2 regions of the Planococcus sp. APC 3906 genome follow, and region 1 is predicted to be linked to the other one. Evidence: riboswitches for the same ligand, from Rfam matches in the RefSeq annotation. Region 1 holds a riboswitch; the other holds the start of a gene.

Region 1 (8,659 bases):
AAAGCCGAATGTCAGCACAAGCCCGACCGCTTCAGTAGCGATGCCCTTGCCCGTTGCTGATTCATCTATTGAATACCCGACAAGTGCACTCAGGAACGGCAGCCGCTTAATGCCATAGATGGAGATATGGCCGATCATTTTATTGGTGGCCACTTCAAAAATGCCAAAACTGTACTCCCGGTTTTCACGTGACTGGTATATGGATTCCCGGATCTTCTCGCGCTGCACCATGGCCGTGAAATAGCTGTCCGGATGGCGCGGTTCATAAATTGCCCAGTATTCGCGGTTGCGCAGCAGCAACTGGACAATTTCATCCGCGTCTTCAACTGCCAAGGTCCGGATATAACAAATGCGTCCCTCGAATCTCAGCTTCATATCAATCCACAGATGAAGTCAGAGCGTTGAATTCCTCAGCGTCTTTCACGCACAGGGCAATCCCTTTTTCCCAGAATGCCGGCTGCGTAATATCTTCGCCAAGGTGCTTCAATGCCAGGTCTTCAGCGGTCATAATCGCCGTATCCCGGAGCAATGCCATGTATTTCTCTTCGAAATCCGCTCCTTCTTCCAGTGCTTTTGCGTAGATGCTCAACGAGAACAAATAGCCGAACGTGTACGGGAAGTTGTAGAATGGCACATACGTGATATAGAAATGCAGCTTCGATGCCCAGAAATGCGGATGGGTCGATTTCAATCCGCCGGCAAATCCTTCTTTTTGCGCTTCTTCCATCAAGCTATTCAAGCGGCTCGCTGAAACAACGCCTTTTTTGCGTTCTTCGTAAAAGCGCGTCTCAAACAAGAACCTCGAATGAATGTTCATGAAAAACGCGACACTGCGTTGGACTTTATCTTCCAGCAAAGCGATTTTTTCATCTTTTGACTGTGCATTTTTAACAGCCGCGTCCGCTACAATCATCTCAGCGAACGTTGAAGCCGTCTCTCCGACGTTCATTGCGTAAGAACGGTTCAAAGGGTGCACTGGCCGCAGCGCGTGTGTATGGAATGCGTGTCCCAGTTCATGGGCAAGCGTAGCCACGTTCGACATCGAGCCGCTGTAGGTCATGAAGATACGGGACTCTTCAGTCATGGGCAGCCCGGTACAAAATCCTCCTGGCCGTTTGTTCGGGCGGTCTTCCGCTTCGATCCACCCCTGTTCAAACGCTTTCAAAGCGAATTTTTGCAATTCAGGACCGAAATTCCCGAAATGCTCCAGAATGAAATCTGCGCCTTCCTGGTAGGTGAATTGATGGGTACTTGCTGTTACCGGCGCATCGACGTCGTACCAGTCAAGGCCATCTTTGCCAAGCAGTTCGGCTTTGCGGTTTAAATACTCGACGAATGGCTGTTTATGTGCGGCAATCGCTCCCCACATTGCATCCAGCGTTTCTTGCTTCATGCGGTTCATATGGAGCGGTTCTTGAAGGACATTGTCCCAGCCGCGTTTTTTATAAACTTCCAGGCGGAAACCGGCAATCGAGTTTAATGCTTTCGCAAAAAAGTCTTCTTTTTCCGTCCATGCCTGTTCAAGTTTGTCGTACGATTCCTGGCGCACAGCCGGATCTTGGTGCGAACTCAGATTATTGGCCTGGCCAACGGACAAGGTTTTTTCTTCCCCATCGACTGCCATCTTGATTTTAATATCGCCAACAAGCATGTCGTATAATTGGCTCCAGCCGTGGTAGCCATCCATGCTCAATGCTGTAATGAGATTCTCTTCTTTTTCGGAAAGCAGCATATTCGCTTCTTCCAGCCACTCGTTCAAGACAAAGCTGAATTCATGAAGCTCTTCAGTTTCCAGCAGCTGCGTCCAGACGCGGGCTTCCGTTTTCGTCAAGTCTTTCTGGATTTTCTGTAATGCAGACTGGAACCGCGCCGACAAGGCAGCGGACTCGCTCTGCAGGATGGCCGCTTTTTTGTCTTCCGTATTCTGTGCCATCAAGCAGCCGATAAAAGCGCCCGATTGGCGAAGCTGCTGCATGAGTGATTTCACATCATCTAATAAGGCGGAAATCCGCCCTGCCTCTGCTGCTGAAGAAGGCACTTCGAATTGCTGTGCCGTCGTTTCAAATCGCTCTAATTCCACTTCTGCTTCGTTGATATGTGAGCGCAATTCTGCTGAATCGCTGCCGCCCGGGAAAAGTACATCCAAATCCCACACTTCCGGAAATTTCACCGTCATTATTTTTCCCCCTGGTAAACTAAATTTTCTAAAAACACTTATTAGTATACCATTATTATTCGATTGGCAAAGGATCTCTTCCAGCAGAACCCACTGGAAATTTGTGCGAAAAAGTGTCCGAACATTTCACAAAGCGCTTGTTTTATTGATTTTTTTGGAAATTCCGTTTGTTGTACGAAACGCAGGCAGTTATACTTAAATGAGAGGAGGGATCTCTTATGGTTCGAATATTGCTGATGACATTGGCATTCTTAGCTGTCGTCACACTTAATGCCTTGGCGAATATTCTGCCGCTGAACGGACAAACCACCGGCGATATTTCCAATCGGCTGCCCGTCCTGTTTACGCCTGCTGGCTATGTATTTTCTATTTGGTCCGTCATTTATATCTTGCTGGCTGCCTGGATCATCGGGTTTTGGGTACGTTGGAAAAAAGGCGAGCTGCCTTCATATAAAGTCACATTATTTTTCACCTTAAGCGCCGCCTTCAATATCATTTGGCTGCTGCTCTGGCATTACGAGTTTTTCGCGTGGACGCTTGCCGCAATGGCCGGCTACCTGATTTCACTCATTGCGCTTTATCTGCAGTACAGCAACGAAGACCGGTCATGGACCGGGCGCCTGCCGATATCCGTCAATATGGGCTGGATCAGTGTCGCTACCATCGCCAATGTCAGCTACGTGCTCACTTTCTATAATTGGGGCGGCTGGGGCCTCAGCGACCAGTTATGGGTGGTCATCATGCTGACAGTGGGAACCGCTCTTGCGCTCCATATCCGCTTTCACCATTACGACATTCCATATGCTGTGGTTTTCATCTGGGCCTTCATCGGCATCGCTGTAAAGCATGGTACGGATGAACTCCTGGTGACGACGGCTTCGCTGTTTCTGAGCGGCGTTATTTTCACAGGTATTCTATTGATCAAAAAACGGTCTTGAACCGACTAGCTATGAACCCGTTTGGACTCCGTTCCATACGGGTTTTTTGCACAATAAAACGCACTGGAATCTATTCCGGTGCGTTTTGGCGTTCAGTCTAATTTAGTGAGTAAAATCGGCTCACCTTTTGTGACAAGCACTGTGTGTTCGATCTGCGCCACCAACGACTGGTCAGGCGTGATGAAAGTCCAGCCATCGCCTGATTCAATGATGTGCTCAGCCTTCTGAGAAATGAACGGTTCCACTGCCAGGACCATGCCTTCTTTGAGAATGGTCTTTTCCCAAGCGTCGTAATAATTCAAGATGTGTTGAGGCGCTTCGTGAAGCGATTTTCCGATGCCATGCCCCGTCAAGTTCTTGATGACGAACAAGCCCTGCTGCTTCGCCTCGCGCTCGACCGCTTTGCCGATCTGGTTCAGCTTCGCTCCCGCTTTGACTTTTGTCATCGCAAAATCGAATGCCGATGCAGCCGCTTCGCAAAGCTTCTCTTTTTCATCATGGCCTTCGCCGACGACAAAAGAGATGCCGGTGTCGGAAAAATATCCTTCATAAGAACCTGATACGTCGATGTTGACCATATCGCCATCTTTGATCACGCGGCTGCCTGGAATGCCATGGGCCACTTCTTCATTGACACTGATGCATGTGAAACCCGGGAAATCATATTCCGATTTCGGACCGGACACGCCGCCCAGTTCATCGAACAGGCGTCCGCCCAATTCGTCGATTTCTTTTGTCGTCACGCCTGGTTTTGTTGCTGCCTTCATCGCCTCACGGATTTCGGCTACCATACGGCCGGCTTTTTTCAGCATTTCTATATCTTGTTCTGTAGTAGCAATCATTGAATAACCCTTCTTTCAAATTGTCTATGAAAAATTATACCATAAGAAAAGAGGACTATCACAACAATAGTCCCCTCTTTTCTTATTGATTTGCGTGTACCAGTTTCGGAGCGGCTGCGAATAGTGCCGAACAGACAAATGCAGCCAGCAGGAATACCGGAATCATATAAGTCGCGTTATAGACTGCCGAATACACCAGCACATTGCCTTCCGCAAACATGCCGAAGAACAGGATGCCTGTCACCACGTGCATGAGATAGCGCAACAGCGAGCCTATCAAGACACCCGCTACAATCGCAGACACCATCTGTGCCGGCCGCTTCGCATTCAAGTATTTCCCGCGCATGATCCCTGCCAATCCGACGACACCGTAAGCCGCCAGATAATCCAGGATGACCTGCAGCACGACGTAGCCAAACGACAACGGCGTCACGGAAACCGTTCCCGTCACTATTTGCAGCAGGCCGACCAATACGCCCGTCAATACACCGGCAAGGACGCCTCTGCGGAAAGCCATCAGGACGATTGGAATCATCACCAGGCTGACCGATCCCCCTTGCGGCATTTTGAATGCGATAAAGTCGAGCACAAAGCCCAACGCACCAAAAATCGCGATTTCCACCATTAAAATCACTCGTAAATTTCTCATAGCTTCCTCCTTATGTGTTGTGCACATCACCAGAAGGGCCGCGAATTAAAACCATATAAAAGCGGCGCCAGGATAGATCCTGGCGCCGCGTAAGGGCAGGTTTCCATCCACATCCCTGCGCAAGTGTTAACTTACAGGTTCAAAGGGTAAGAACAAAACGTTCACTCTCAGCAAATAGCTCCCCTTGTGGTGTATACAATTATTTTCTTACACTTGTATTGTACACAAGCGCTTTCTTGAATGCAAACCTGTTTTAAGCAGCGCCAGCAGGGTAACAGGTATATAGCGAGAAATTCAAGAAAGGTGGTGGAGGCAGCAAGAACATTTGCTGCTGTATATATGATGATTGAGCTTTTGAAAGAATTGATTAAAATTCAAAGCGTTACGAAAGAAGGCGCCAATGAAGCGCTTGAATATTGTGCGGGATGGCTCGAGAAGAATGGCCAGGACGTGCAGGTCCACGACAATAATGGTTATAAGATGTTGACAGCCATCAAAGGCCAAGGCTCGGAAACCCTTGTTTGGAATGGCCACGTCGATGTGGTGCCAGGGCATCCGGAACAATATGTGCCTATTGAAGAAGCCGGGCGCATTTACGGGCGCGGGTCTGCGGATATGAAAGCGGGAGTCGCAGCGATGATGCAGGCGTTCGTCGATTTGGACGCCTCCAAATTAAACAGGATCGTGCAGCTCCACATTGTTACCGATGAGGAAATCGGAGGCCGCAACACGTCGAAATGGCTCGTTGAACAAGGCTATACGGGAGACTTTGTCATTTGCGGCGAACCTACCGGATTGAAAATCGGCCTGCAGTCAAAAGGGATCCTGCGCATGGATCTGACATTCAAAGGCAAACCGGCGCATGGCAGCCGCCCGTGGGAAGGCATCAACGCAATTGAATCCGCGATGAAATTCCACGCAGGGATGGCTGACTTGCCATTCCGCAAAGAGTCGACGGAATATTACGAGCAGCCGTCGGTCAATCTGCCGATCATCAAAGCCGGCGACCGCTACAACGTTGTGCCGGAAATCTGTGAAATGTCTTACGATATCCGTTTCATGCCGGGACAGGACAAAGAGGAAATCGTCCGCCAGATGAAAGAATTGGCAGAGCGCCTCAACGTCGACATGGAATACAAAGCCAGCGGCTCTACGCCGGCGTTGACGACCACAAAAGAAAACCGCTCCATCCAGTCTTTGGAAAAAGCGATTTTAGACACAACCGGCGGCACTCCTGTCTTATTTGGGCAGCATGGTGCAGCTGACACCCGCTATTATGCAGAGGTCAATGGCGGCGAAGGGGCAATCGAGTTCGGCCCGACCGGCGATGACTGGCATGGAAATGCGGAATATGTAGAAATTGAAAGCGTTCATCAGTATAAAGATATCTTATTGGCACTCGCCCTATCGCCTGCTTATGTTTAAACCAGGCCCCTTTTGGGAATACTAAACTAACTTACCGATGACAGGAGAGATTTAAATGGCATTAGGACGTATATTGAAAACTGCGATTAAATTCGCACCAATCGCTTACCCGATTATCCGCAAAGCTATGAACAAAAAAAAAGCCAGCAACGCCGGCCAATATAAAACACCCCAATCAAAACGATAAAAGTAAAAGAGCTGCAGCGATTTCGCTGCAGCTCTTTTTCTATTCAGCTATAAGGAATGGCTTCTTTCAGCGCCAATAGTCCAGCAGCATTCTGCCGCGACGGATTCACGGCCGCTGAGCTTCCTTCCATTTCACCAGAAGACTCTTCATCCTGCTGAGCCTGGATTTCTTCAAAAGAAACCGGAGCCGCGTCAGGCACTTCCCAGTCTTCCACTGTCCAGCCTTTTTGGTAGACATCGAAAAAAGCGTTCGCCATTGTCTGGTAGCCGTTCAAATTCGGATGCACATCCGCTGCGTTTGGAACCTGGCCAACTGCGTCATCACCGAATCCATCAGCCACAGGCACAAACTCCGCACCATTTTTCTGTGCGGTCGTTTCCAGGATTTCATTAAGCCGGTCGAGCTGCAAAGCAGTCCCTGCCTTCTGGGACTCCCGGGCATGCGGATAGGCGAAATAATAGCCCATTACATAGACGTCCGCTTCCGGAGCGCGCTGCTCCAGCTCTGCAAGGATTTTTTCCAAATTCGCTCGTGCGCCATTCAACGCAAAATCCACTTGGATCTGCCCGAACGACAATGATCCTTCCGCAGGGTCAGCTGACACCAGCCTCAGCAAATCATTTGCCCCCGCTGACACTGTAATGATGTTCGCATTCTTCAATACATCTTGTGCTTCTTCGGAAGTTATCCGGTCAAGAACGTCTTGCGTCGTAAAACCGGGAAACGCCAAATCTTTCGTATAAAAAGCGACGGGCTGCTGCCGCGCCAATTCCTGTGCAATCATGTCTGCATAGCCTGCATCAATTTCTGAATTCGGCGTCTGGCCAGCTGCTAAGGAGTCGCCGATTGCCACATAGCTTGCAGGCACACGAACCGCTGCGTGTGAAGTTGCGGCACCGCTCGCCAATAGCATGAATATCAGCACCATCATCAAGCTCTTCTTCACATTATCCACCTCTTAAAATGCCCAGTTTCCGCTGCGGAAAACCGGTTCGCTCGTGCCGTCTTCATGGATTCCGTCGATATCCATTTCCGCACTGCCGATCATAAAGTCCTCATGGACGATGGACGTATTCAAACCGACCGATTCAAGCTGGGTGCGTTCCAAATCACGGCCCCCTTCAAAACACGTCGGATAGGAATCGCCGATTGCCAAGTGGTTCGAAGCATTTTCATCAAACAATGTGTTGAAAAACAGAATGCCTGAATCTGAAATTGGCGAATGATGCGGCACCAAAGCCACTTCGCCAAGATAGGCCGCTCCAACGTCCGAACGGATCATTTCGTCCAATAATTCCTGTCCTTGTTCCGCTGTCGCTTTGACAATTTTCCCTTTGGCGAATTCAAGTTTGAACCCGTCGATGATATTGCCTTGATAAACCAGGGGTTTTGTATTCGAAACCACACCATCGACACCGTATTTCAACGGCACCGTATAAACTTCCTCTGTCGGCATATTGGCAATGAACGGATTGCCCTGCGGTGTTTTTGCAGCGCCCGTCATCCATATATGTTTGTCCGGCAGCCCAATCGTCAAATCTGTACCCGGCGCACGGTAATGCAGCTTGCTGAACTTTTTGCTGTTCAATTGCGAAGCCCGCTGTTCAAGTAACCCGATATGCTGTTTCCATTGGTCCACAGCATCGCCATCACCAATTCGCACTGTTTTGAAAATCGCTTTCCATAAAGCTTCCTGCTGTTTTTCCTCATCAAGTTCCGGAAAGACTTTCTTCGCCCACCCTTTTGACGGGATGGCAACGATCGACCAGGCAATCTTATCCGTCCCCACCGCTTGGCGGTAGCGCTCTAATGCTTTGCCGGCAGATTTCTGGGAATCGGATAACCGCTTGGCTGGAATGCCTGTCAGCAAATCAGGGTCTTCGGCATCGATCCACAAGAACGAGCCTCCCGTATCGATAATTTCATCGCGCTGCATGACGGACCATTGTGGATATTCATTGAACGCTTCGTCTGGAGCCATTTCGAAATGGATTCTTGTCTGAAGCGGATCTGTGTAATTGACATGGACCCGCTTCGCACCCGCTGCATATGCTTTCTCTACAACCAGCCGTGTGAAATCGACCGTGTCAATCGTTGTATTGATCATGACGAGCTGGCCTTCTTGGACATTCAAGCCGACTTGGACAGTCAGTTCAGCATACTGCTCCAGCTTTTGTTGGAAAGTCATCTTTTACTCCCCTTTTCAGAAATTGTTTTGCTGTTCCCTTCAATCAGACGGCCTCCGTGGAGAATCTTCTGGACCGGTTTTGACGGAAGCTCTTTGGTGAATTTTTTATAATGGCGTTCATCTGCATAAGCAAGCAGTGTGAGGACTTCCCCGTCTGCTCCGGCGCGGCCGGTTCTGCCTGAACGGTGCTGGTATTGTTCGATTGTCTGCGGTACATCGACGTGGATGACGTGCGTCACCTGGTCGATATCAAG
Region 2 (8,659 bases), on a different contig from region 1:
CATCGTGCTGCTGGCGACACAGGAAAGCAGTGCGCCACTCGCTTCAGATGAAATCAGCAAAAGGCTGGGCGTTTCGCCTTCCTATATGAAAAAGATCATCCGGAAATTGGTGGTCCAGGGCATTGCCGTGTCGGTTCCCGGAAACAATGGCGGCGTGTCGCTGGCGAAGCCGGCAACGGAGATTACGATGCTCGATGCGATTGAAGCGATGGAAGGGCCGATTCAATTGTATCCGGATACCGGATTGATCAGCCTGGCTTTTCAGGACGGCCAATACGCACAAAAAGGGCAGGAACTGCTGCGCAGCGTTTTTGCGCAAGGAGACCGCTTGCTGATTGAGTATTTGTCCAAAGTGACAGCGGCTGACTTGCTGAAAGAAGGCTTGGGCACATCGAATTTGCCGACCTTGAACTGGAACCGCGAAACCTTGAGCGACGTGATCAACAAAGAACAGGATGATGTAAAGTGAAAATGCTGAAACGGGAATGGCAGCAATTGCTTGCCAAACCGCTCTTATTGGGCACGATGATTGTGATGATGTTCATCCCGATTATTTACGGAGGATTTTTTCTCGGTTCATCGTGGGACCCTTATGGGAAAACAGAACGCTTGCCGGTGGCGGTCGTCAACGAAGATGTGGCGTCGGATTATGAAGGTGAGACGTTTGCCGTGGGCGACGAACTCGTGGGCAATTTGAAAGAAAACGACTCGCTCGAATGGCATTTTACGGATGCGAAAGACGCCGAACGCGGAATGGAAGCTGGCGATTATTTCATGGTGCTGACCATTCCGGAAGATTTCTCGGCAAATGCGGCTTCGGTTATGGGCGACCATCCGAAAGCCATGAACTTGCAGTATGAAACGAACCCGGGCCGCGGCTTTTTCATCGAAGCGGTCAGCAAACAGGCAACAACGGAGATCAAAGAAGACATCGCTGAAAACGTGACCAAAGAATACGTCAAAGCGGTGTTTGCGCAAATTGACACGCTTGGCGAAGGCTTAGGTGAAGCGGCAGAAGGTGCGGAAGAACTGGATGAAGGAACAATCCGCCTGCAGGAAGGAAATGAAGCGTTGACTGCCGGGCTGAGCGAACTTTCAGCAGGCAGCTTGACGTTCCAGGAAGGCGCCGAAAAATTGGAAATCGGCGTCAGCCAATTCGTAGGCGGGGCAAACGCGTTGAACAAAGGGGCAGCAAGCCTGAACAAAGGTGTTTCTGCTTATACCGAAGGCGTGGGCAAACTGCAAAACGGCATGTCGAGCCTTGCTGAAGGGACGGCAGAGCTGAACCAGAACGGCTCGCAGCTCGTCCAAGGTTCAGAAAAGCTGGCACAAGGGCTCGGTTCGCTGGTGCCGGGAGCGGCACAATTGAATGACGGCCTGACGGAAACCCAGCGCGGCAGTGCACAGCTGGATAACGGCCTGCACGAATTGCAGGCGCAGACGAGCGGCTTGGCGGACATTCAGCAATTGGTTGCCGGCCAGGCGGCGCTTGGCGATGGCCTTGCCGAATTGGCAGCAGGCAGTTCAGCGCTCGAAGAAGGACTCGGCGCATTGAATAATAACTTGCCTGCAAGGGAACAAATCGAGAGTTTGCAGCAAGGGCTCGCGGGCATCCAGGACAGCGTCAGCCAATTGAATGGCATTGTTTCGGCTAGCGGCGGGCAAGACGCATCCAGTCTGCAAGCGAATTTGGCGGCGGCACAGCAAAGTGCCGATGCCTTGCAAGCTGCTTCCTCAATAACGGCAGTGGCGGCGCTGCAGGCGTCTCCCGCTTACAGCAATTTGACTGAAGAGCAACAAGCAGAATTGTCCGCTGCAGTCAGCGGCGGCGCAGAACAGCAAGCGGCGGCTCAGCAACAGGCGATTGAAGCGCTTGAGGCAAACCTCGCGGCGGTATCGGCTGACTTGAACGAACAAGTAATTCCGGCATTCCAGTCGCTTGGTTCATTGCCGCAGCAAATCGCGGGCTTGAACAGCGCTGTCGAAGGGGTGAATCCGGCGGCTGCGCAGGCACTCGGCGGGTATTCGAGCATCAACGACGCACTTTCAGGCAAGCTGATTCCAGGAGCGGCAGCGCTCTCAGCGGGAGCGGATGAAGCGGTGCAAGGCAGCGGCAAACTATTGGCCGGCACCGAAAAGGCGGCGGCAGGGTTGCCGCAGCTTACGGAAGCAATCGACCGTTTGGCTCAAGGCAGTTCTTCATTGAATGAAGGCGTGTCATCACTTGCTGCCGGTTCACAGGGGCTCGTGGAAGGCGCAAGCGCTTTGCAGCAAGGGTCCGTGGAATTGGAGAAAGGCACTGCGGCCTATGCAGCCGGTGTGTCCCAAGCGGCACAAGGCGCGGATGAGCTTCAGCAGGGAACTAACAAACTCGCGGCAAACTCGGCCGATCTGAATTCCGGCGCAGGTCAATTGGCGGATGGGGCTTTACGTTTAGCCGAAGGGATTCCAGCACTTTCCGGCGGCGTGGGTGAACTGGCCGGCGGAGCAGCAGAACTGCGCAATGGGGCAGGACAGCTCGAGAATGGATCGCTTGAAATCGGTGATGGCATGGGGCAATTGGAAGAAGGCTCGGCCGAACTGGCGGGGAGCTTGTCTGACGGAGCCCAAGACGTAAACGATGCACAAGCAGAAGAGGCCAATTTCGAGATGATTGCTGCTCCGGCAACCGCAACCGAAAGCCAGCGCAGCGAAGTGCCGAACTACGGCCATGCACTGGCGCCGTATATTTTATCGCTCGGCCTCTTTGTCGGTGCGCTGTCGTTCAATTTGGTGTTTCCAATCAATGCACCAGCAGGGCGCCCGACGTCCGGCACGGCCTGGTGGCTCAGCAAATTCTCACTCGGCTTTGTGCAGGCGACTTCAGCGGCATTGATCGTTGATGCCATCATGCTACTCGGCTTCCACCTTCAAGTGGAGCATACCGGCGAATTTGTCGCGGTCTCGGTCATCACGTCGCTGACGTACATGTTTTTGATCATGTTCCTCGGCATGACGTTTGGCAATCCGGGACGCTTTGTGGCGATGATCCTGCTCGTGCTTCAATTGGGCGCGAGCGGCGGCATGTTCCCGGTAGAGCTGACAAACGGATTTTTCCAGAAAGTGCACGATTTTGTGCCGATGAGCTACGCGATTCTCGGCTTCCGGGAAGCGATGTCCTCGGCCTACAGCACGGATACTTTTTTGATGAGCATCTCGGTGCTCGGCGCTTTCTTCCTGCTTTTCAATGTGCTCTTGTGGCTCGTGCTTTCTCTGCGCAGCCGCAAAGCATTCAGGCTGGCGGAAGAAAACTGACGGCTGGAACCGCATAGCGATATGCGGTTCTTTTTTTGGTTCTATACTAAATGTAGGAGTGTTCAAACAATTTGACCCGAAAAAAGACACGCAATCTCCAACTTCTTTTATACTTGAAATGTCGAATAATAAGTAAAAAAAGAGGAGATGCGTGCACTTGAATATTCCCATGAAATTCTCCGGATTAGAAGATGTGATGGTGACAAAAATGGAACAGGTGGAGGCCCGCGTGGCCCTGCATGTGGAACTGGCAGTGCGGCCACACTAGTGTCCGCGTTGCCTTTTCAGAGCGCTTGAAACGTTTACTTTTATAAACCGTTTAATAAGAAGAATACAATAAAGAAAAAGGTGTGGCAGGAAGTTCAGCGAACTAAGTAATGATGGTCTATCCGATATGCAAGAAATGCCTTTGGTCGTTTTTCTTTTAACACCGATCGTTTTATTCTAGGAATTTCTCCCCTAAACAAACAGTATTTTAAACCGTAATTTCTTTATTCAAACGAAGAGGTGGAAAAATGAAGAAATCGCTCATGTGTGTGCTGATCGTCTTATTGGCTGTTATGTCAGGGTGTAATAACAATAAGAAAAGCGAGGAAGAGCAGCAAATTCTGGAGAATGTATGGACATATATACAAGGGACAGATATGCCGAAGGATGAGGAATGGGAAAACGCTTGGCTAAATGGAGAAATCGAAGAAATTGAAGTATCGGATGAGATGGCCAGCTATACCGATGTAGATGAGAAATACCGTGGGCAAACCATATTTCTGGTGACTCCGGTGTTTGAAACGGAGCTTGTGGCATATCCGAGCATCTTAGTGGATCAAGAAACGAAGAAAGTGATTGGCGAACTGCCGGGAGAATAAAAAGGCTGCTTGTGACCATTTTAGTAAAGTGAATTGTGCTATTTTAAGGGAACACGCCAAAACGAACAGGAGCTGAAGAACATGCTATCCATCGATCCAAAAGACAACACCGAGCGCGAGAATTATAAATTATTGGTCGGTTCCGTGATTCCGCGGCCGATTGCGTTTGTCACGACCCAGTCGGAAGCGGGAGTGGTCAACGGGGCACCGTTCAGCTATTTCAATATCGTGTCGTCCAATCCGCCGATGCTGTCGCTGGCGATACAGCGCCCCGCGAGTGGAATGAAAGATACAGCGCGCAATATTTACGAAAACGGGGAATTCGTCGTGCACATCGTCGACGGCGACAATGTCGCGAAGATTAACGAGACATCTGCATCCTTGCCGCCATCGGAAAGTGAAGTGGAGATGACCGGACTGACAGCGGTTCCGAGTACAGCGGTATCGGTGCCGGGCATCGCCGAATCGAAAGTGCGCATGGAATGCCGCTTGGTGCAGGCCGTGCCGTTCGGCGGCGAAGGGGCGGGCAGCGATTTGTTCATCGGCGAAATTATCCAGTTCCATGTCGACGAGGCGATTTACGAAAACGGACGCATCGATCCGAGGGGCCTCGATGCTGTCAGCCGTTTGGCAGGCGCGAACTACGCGGCGATCGGGGAGATTTTTGAGATAGCGAGACCGAAATGAGTGTGGAGAGAGACGCTTCTCAGCTAGTGCCGGTTAAACTCCAGCCAGTTCATGTTAATAGCTGGCTAGTTCATGTTGACTCTCCCGCACTTCATGTTAACGCCTGGCTAAGTCATGTTAACTGGGATTTAGTTCATGTTAACGAGTGAACCTGCCACCATAAACCAATAGATGGATGCATTTCGCCTCGGCGAAATGCGCTCTTTCTTTTAATGGAGCTGTTCGCCGGGGCGAACGGCTTTTCCATTTACGCTCTTGAACTGAAATCGGAGAGACACCGTTCAGCTGGTTCAGTTGCATACTTGGATTTAAGGACAGCATGAAACAGAACTTGTTTCACTTGTTCCTTGTGATCCGCATTTGCAATATTTTGTCTTGTACTTGAAGAATGTACGAAGGTGTGACAAGATAGACGAGAAAAGAAAACCAATAATTTCATAAAAACATGTGGGGGGATCGGTGTTGCCGATTGAGAGAATATCCGTGAGATATTGACCCTTGGAACCTGATCTGGTTAATACCAGCGGAGGGAACATATTCGAATCGGTATGATTTGTCATAATATGCGCCTAAGGTTTCTATAACCTTGGGCGCTTTTTTGTACCCCAAATTTGATATGTCCCTTGTTTCAGCTTGATTTTATGAGATAAATCAAAGGGGGAAAAACAGGATGAAGAAATGGTCGGTCTTACTGGCATCTGTGTTGTTGATGGCAGCGTGCACGAACGGCACAGACAGCAGTTCTGGCAAGAATGAAGCGCCAGAACAAGAGGGATTGAAAAAAGTGACAATGGTCTTGGATTGGACACCGAATACCAATCACACCGGTTTGTATGTGGCGCAGAAAAATGGCTACTTTGAAGAACAAGGGCTGGATGTTGACATCGTCATGCCCGGGGAAGCCGGAGCGAATCAGCTGGTGGCCTCGAATCAGGCAGAGTTCGGCATCGGAGCGCAGGAAAGCCTGACGGAAGCGAGAGTCCAGGGCATTCCGATTGTGTCCATTGCGGCGGTTATCCAGCATAATACATCCGGCTTTGCCTCGCCTGCGGAAAAAGGCATCGAATCCCCGAAAGATTATGAAGGGAAAGCGTATGGCGGTTGGGGAGCGCCGGTCGAAAAAGCGGTGCTCAGTTCCATCATGGAACCGGAAAAGGCGGATGTGGAACAAGTGGAAATCCTCAGTATCGGCAACACCGACTTTTTCACAGCCGTGCAGCGGGACATTGATTTTGCCTGGATTTACTACGGTTGGACCGGCATAGAAGCCGAGTTGCGGGGAGAAGAATTGAATATGCAGTATTTGACGGATTACTCGAAAAAGCTGGATTATTACACACCGGTTCTCATATCGAATGAAGAAATGATTAAAAACGACCCGGAGACCGTGGCAGCTTTTACAAAAGCCGCATCGCAAGGCTATCAATTTGCCATCGAGCAGCCGGAACAAGCGGCGGACATCCTGATTGAAGCGGTTCCGGATTTGGATGCTGAACTTGTGAAGGCGAGCCAGCAATGGCTGTCGCCGAAATACCAGGATGATGCATCCCGCTGGGGCGAGCAAAAACCGGAAGTATGGCTGGACTATGCAACGTGGATGCTGGACAATGGCCTGCTCGAAAAGGAGCTTGAAGTGGATCAGGCTTACACCAACGAATTTTTGCCAAAGGAGGAGAATAACTGATGGGAAACGCATTGCTGAGTATTCAAATCATACCTAAAACGAAAGGCGGAGAAGATGTCATTCCGTACGTCGACAAAGCCATCGCCATAATTGAACAATCCGGAGTGAAATACCAGGTCAATCCGTTGGAAACGACGATGGAAGGGGACTTGACGGAACTTTTTGCGATTGTCGAGAAAATGAACGAAGCGATGATCGAGAACGGCAGCCGCAATGTCATCTCCCAGATCAAAGTGCTTTATCAGCCAGAATGGGCTTCGATGGATGCATTGACGGAGAAATACCGGCCATGAGCTTGTGGCGAAAAGGCTGGAGACCCGTTTCGGTCCTCATCCTGTTATTGGTCAGCTGGCAAGTGCTGAGCGGGGTCTTTGCCATTCCGGAATGGCTCCTGCCAACCCCTGCGCAGATTGGCATCGAAGCATGGCAAAGCTGGCCGGATTACCGCAGCCACTTGTTTGCCACGATCCGGCTGTCCATCATTGGCCTGTTGATCGGCACATTGATCGGCTTGGGCGTGGCGGTGGGCCTTCATCTTGTTCCCAAACTGAAAGAAACTTTTTACCCGCTGCTGATCGTATCGCAAAACATCCCGATAATTGTATTGGCCCCTTTGCTGATCATCTGGTTCGGTTTCGGCCTGCTGCCGAAACTGGTCATCATTGTGCTCGTCTGCTTTTTCCCGATTACGATCGCCGCATTGGATGGCTTCAGGCAGACGAGCGGGGAATTGCTGCATTATATGAAAATGGCAGGAGCCACAAAGCGCCAGATTTTTTGGAAGCTGGAATGGCCGCACGCCCTGCCTTCCATTTTTTCCGGTTTGAAAATCGCGGCAACCTACAGCGTCATGGGCGCAGTGATTTCTGAGTGGTTGGGTGCGCAAGAAGGCATCGGGGTCTACATGACGCTCGCTTCGTCTTCATTTCAAACCGCTAAAGTATTCGTGGCCATCTTGTTGATCATGGGGCTGAGCCTGATTTTTTTTGCCGGTATCGTATTTTTGGAAAAGCGGATTATTCGCTGGAAAGCAAGCGGAGGAGGAAGCGGACATGGCTGAGCTGGTGATCGATCAAGTAACAAAATCCTTTGATGGAAATGAAGTGCTGAAAAACGTATCTTTTCAAATTAAAAAAGATGAATTCGTGGCGGTCCTTGGCCCTTCCGGCAGCGGGAAAAGCACCTTGTTCCATTTGATCGGCGGCCTTTACACACCGGACAGCGGCGATATCCTGCTGGATGGCAAGAAGATCAACGGCCTAAAAGGCTCCATCAGCTATATGCCGCAGAGTCCCTCTTTGTTCCCGTGGCGGACTGTTTTGGAAAATGTCCTGCTCGGAGCTGAGCTGACAGGGAAAAAAGAGCCGCAAGCAGCCATGCAGATGCTGGACAAAGCGGGGCTCAAAGGATATGAGGGCGCTTACCCGCATCAATTGTCCGGCGGGATGAAACAGCGGGCGGCATTTATTCGCAGCTTGTTGAGCCCGCAGCCGCTCATCTGCCTCGATGAACCATTTTCGGCGCTTGATGAATTTACGCGGTCGGAAATGCAAAAATGGCTGCTTTCCATTTGGCAAGAGAATAAACGCTCGATTCTGTTTGTGACGCATAACATCGAAGAGGCGCTTTTTTTAGCTGACCGCATCCTTGTGTTATCGGAAAAACCGGCGAATGTCGCAGCCCAATTCAAAGTGGACTTCCCAAGGCCGAGAGAAGAAGGCATCACCATGACAGAAGAGTTCCTGCATTATAAGAAAGCCATTTATAAAGTGTTAAAGAAAGGAACGACTGAATGATGAAGCAGTTGGAGGGATGGACCGTGTTCAAACAAGAGGACATACACATGATCAGAAGCCAATCCCAGCAAACCGAAGAGGCGGGGACCGTTTCACAGGAGCTGCTGGAGTTTATGTACGAAGAAAAACTGTTTAAATTATTTGTGTCGGAAGAGCTGGGCGGGCGTATGCTGCCGCTGCCAGAAGCGTTGCGTGTCTTTCAGCAAGCTTCCCGGATAGACGGCAATTTCGGCTGGCTCGTCGCCATCGGCTCAGGGGGAGGGATGTTTGTTCCGCATATCCAAAGCCAATGGGCGCAGCCCTTATTCAGCCCAAAGGAAGCTGTGCTTGCA

The links. A riboswitch is a leader RNA that binds a small molecule or an ion and turns the genes downstream of it on or off. The one in region 1 is predicted to bind thiamine pyrophosphate.
Region 2: linked by a shared signal. The riboswitch ahead of QMA09_RS15120 (ABC transporter substrate-binding protein) and the one ahead of thiT (energy-coupled thiamine transporter ThiT) in region 1 are both predicted to bind thiamine pyrophosphate.

The regions. Positions count from the first base shown of each region.
Region 1 is NZ_JASDCW010000019.1:12,714-21,372, forward strand. It holds gene QMA09_RS11595 (GNAT family N-acetyltransferase) at 1-375, opposite strand, end outside; gene QMA09_RS11600 (M3 family oligoendopeptidase) at 377-2,176, opposite strand; gene QMA09_RS11605 (tryptophan-rich sensory protein) at 2,395-3,114, shown strand; gene map (type I methionyl aminopeptidase) at 3,207-3,956, opposite strand; gene thiT (energy-coupled thiamine transporter ThiT) at 4,039-4,605, opposite strand; TPP riboswitch at 4,701-4,800, opposite strand; gene QMA09_RS11620 (M20 family metallopeptidase) at 4,948-6,030, shown strand; gene QMA09_RS11625 (hypothetical protein) at 6,086-6,217, shown strand; gene QMA09_RS11630 (SGNH/GDSL hydrolase family protein) at 6,261-7,163, opposite strand; gene QMA09_RS11635 (aminopeptidase) at 7,176-8,405, opposite strand; gene QMA09_RS11640 (DEAD/DEAH box helicase) at 8,402-8,659, opposite strand, start outside.
Region 2 is NZ_JASDCW010000034.1:171-8,829, forward strand. It holds gene QMA09_RS15100 (RrF2 family transcriptional regulator) at 1-469, shown strand, start outside; gene QMA09_RS15105 (YhgE/Pip domain-containing protein) at 472-3,294, shown strand; gene QMA09_RS15110 (hypothetical protein) at 3,810-4,160, shown strand; gene QMA09_RS15115 (flavin reductase family protein) at 4,242-4,847, shown strand; TPP riboswitch at 5,287-5,396, shown strand; gene QMA09_RS15120 (ABC transporter substrate-binding protein) at 5,518-6,531, shown strand; gene QMA09_RS15125 (thiamine-binding protein) at 6,531-6,824, shown strand; gene QMA09_RS15130 (ABC transporter permease) at 6,821-7,591, shown strand; gene QMA09_RS15135 (ABC transporter ATP-binding protein) at 7,584-8,327, shown strand; gene QMA09_RS15140 (acyl-CoA dehydrogenase family protein) at 8,375-8,659, shown strand, end outside.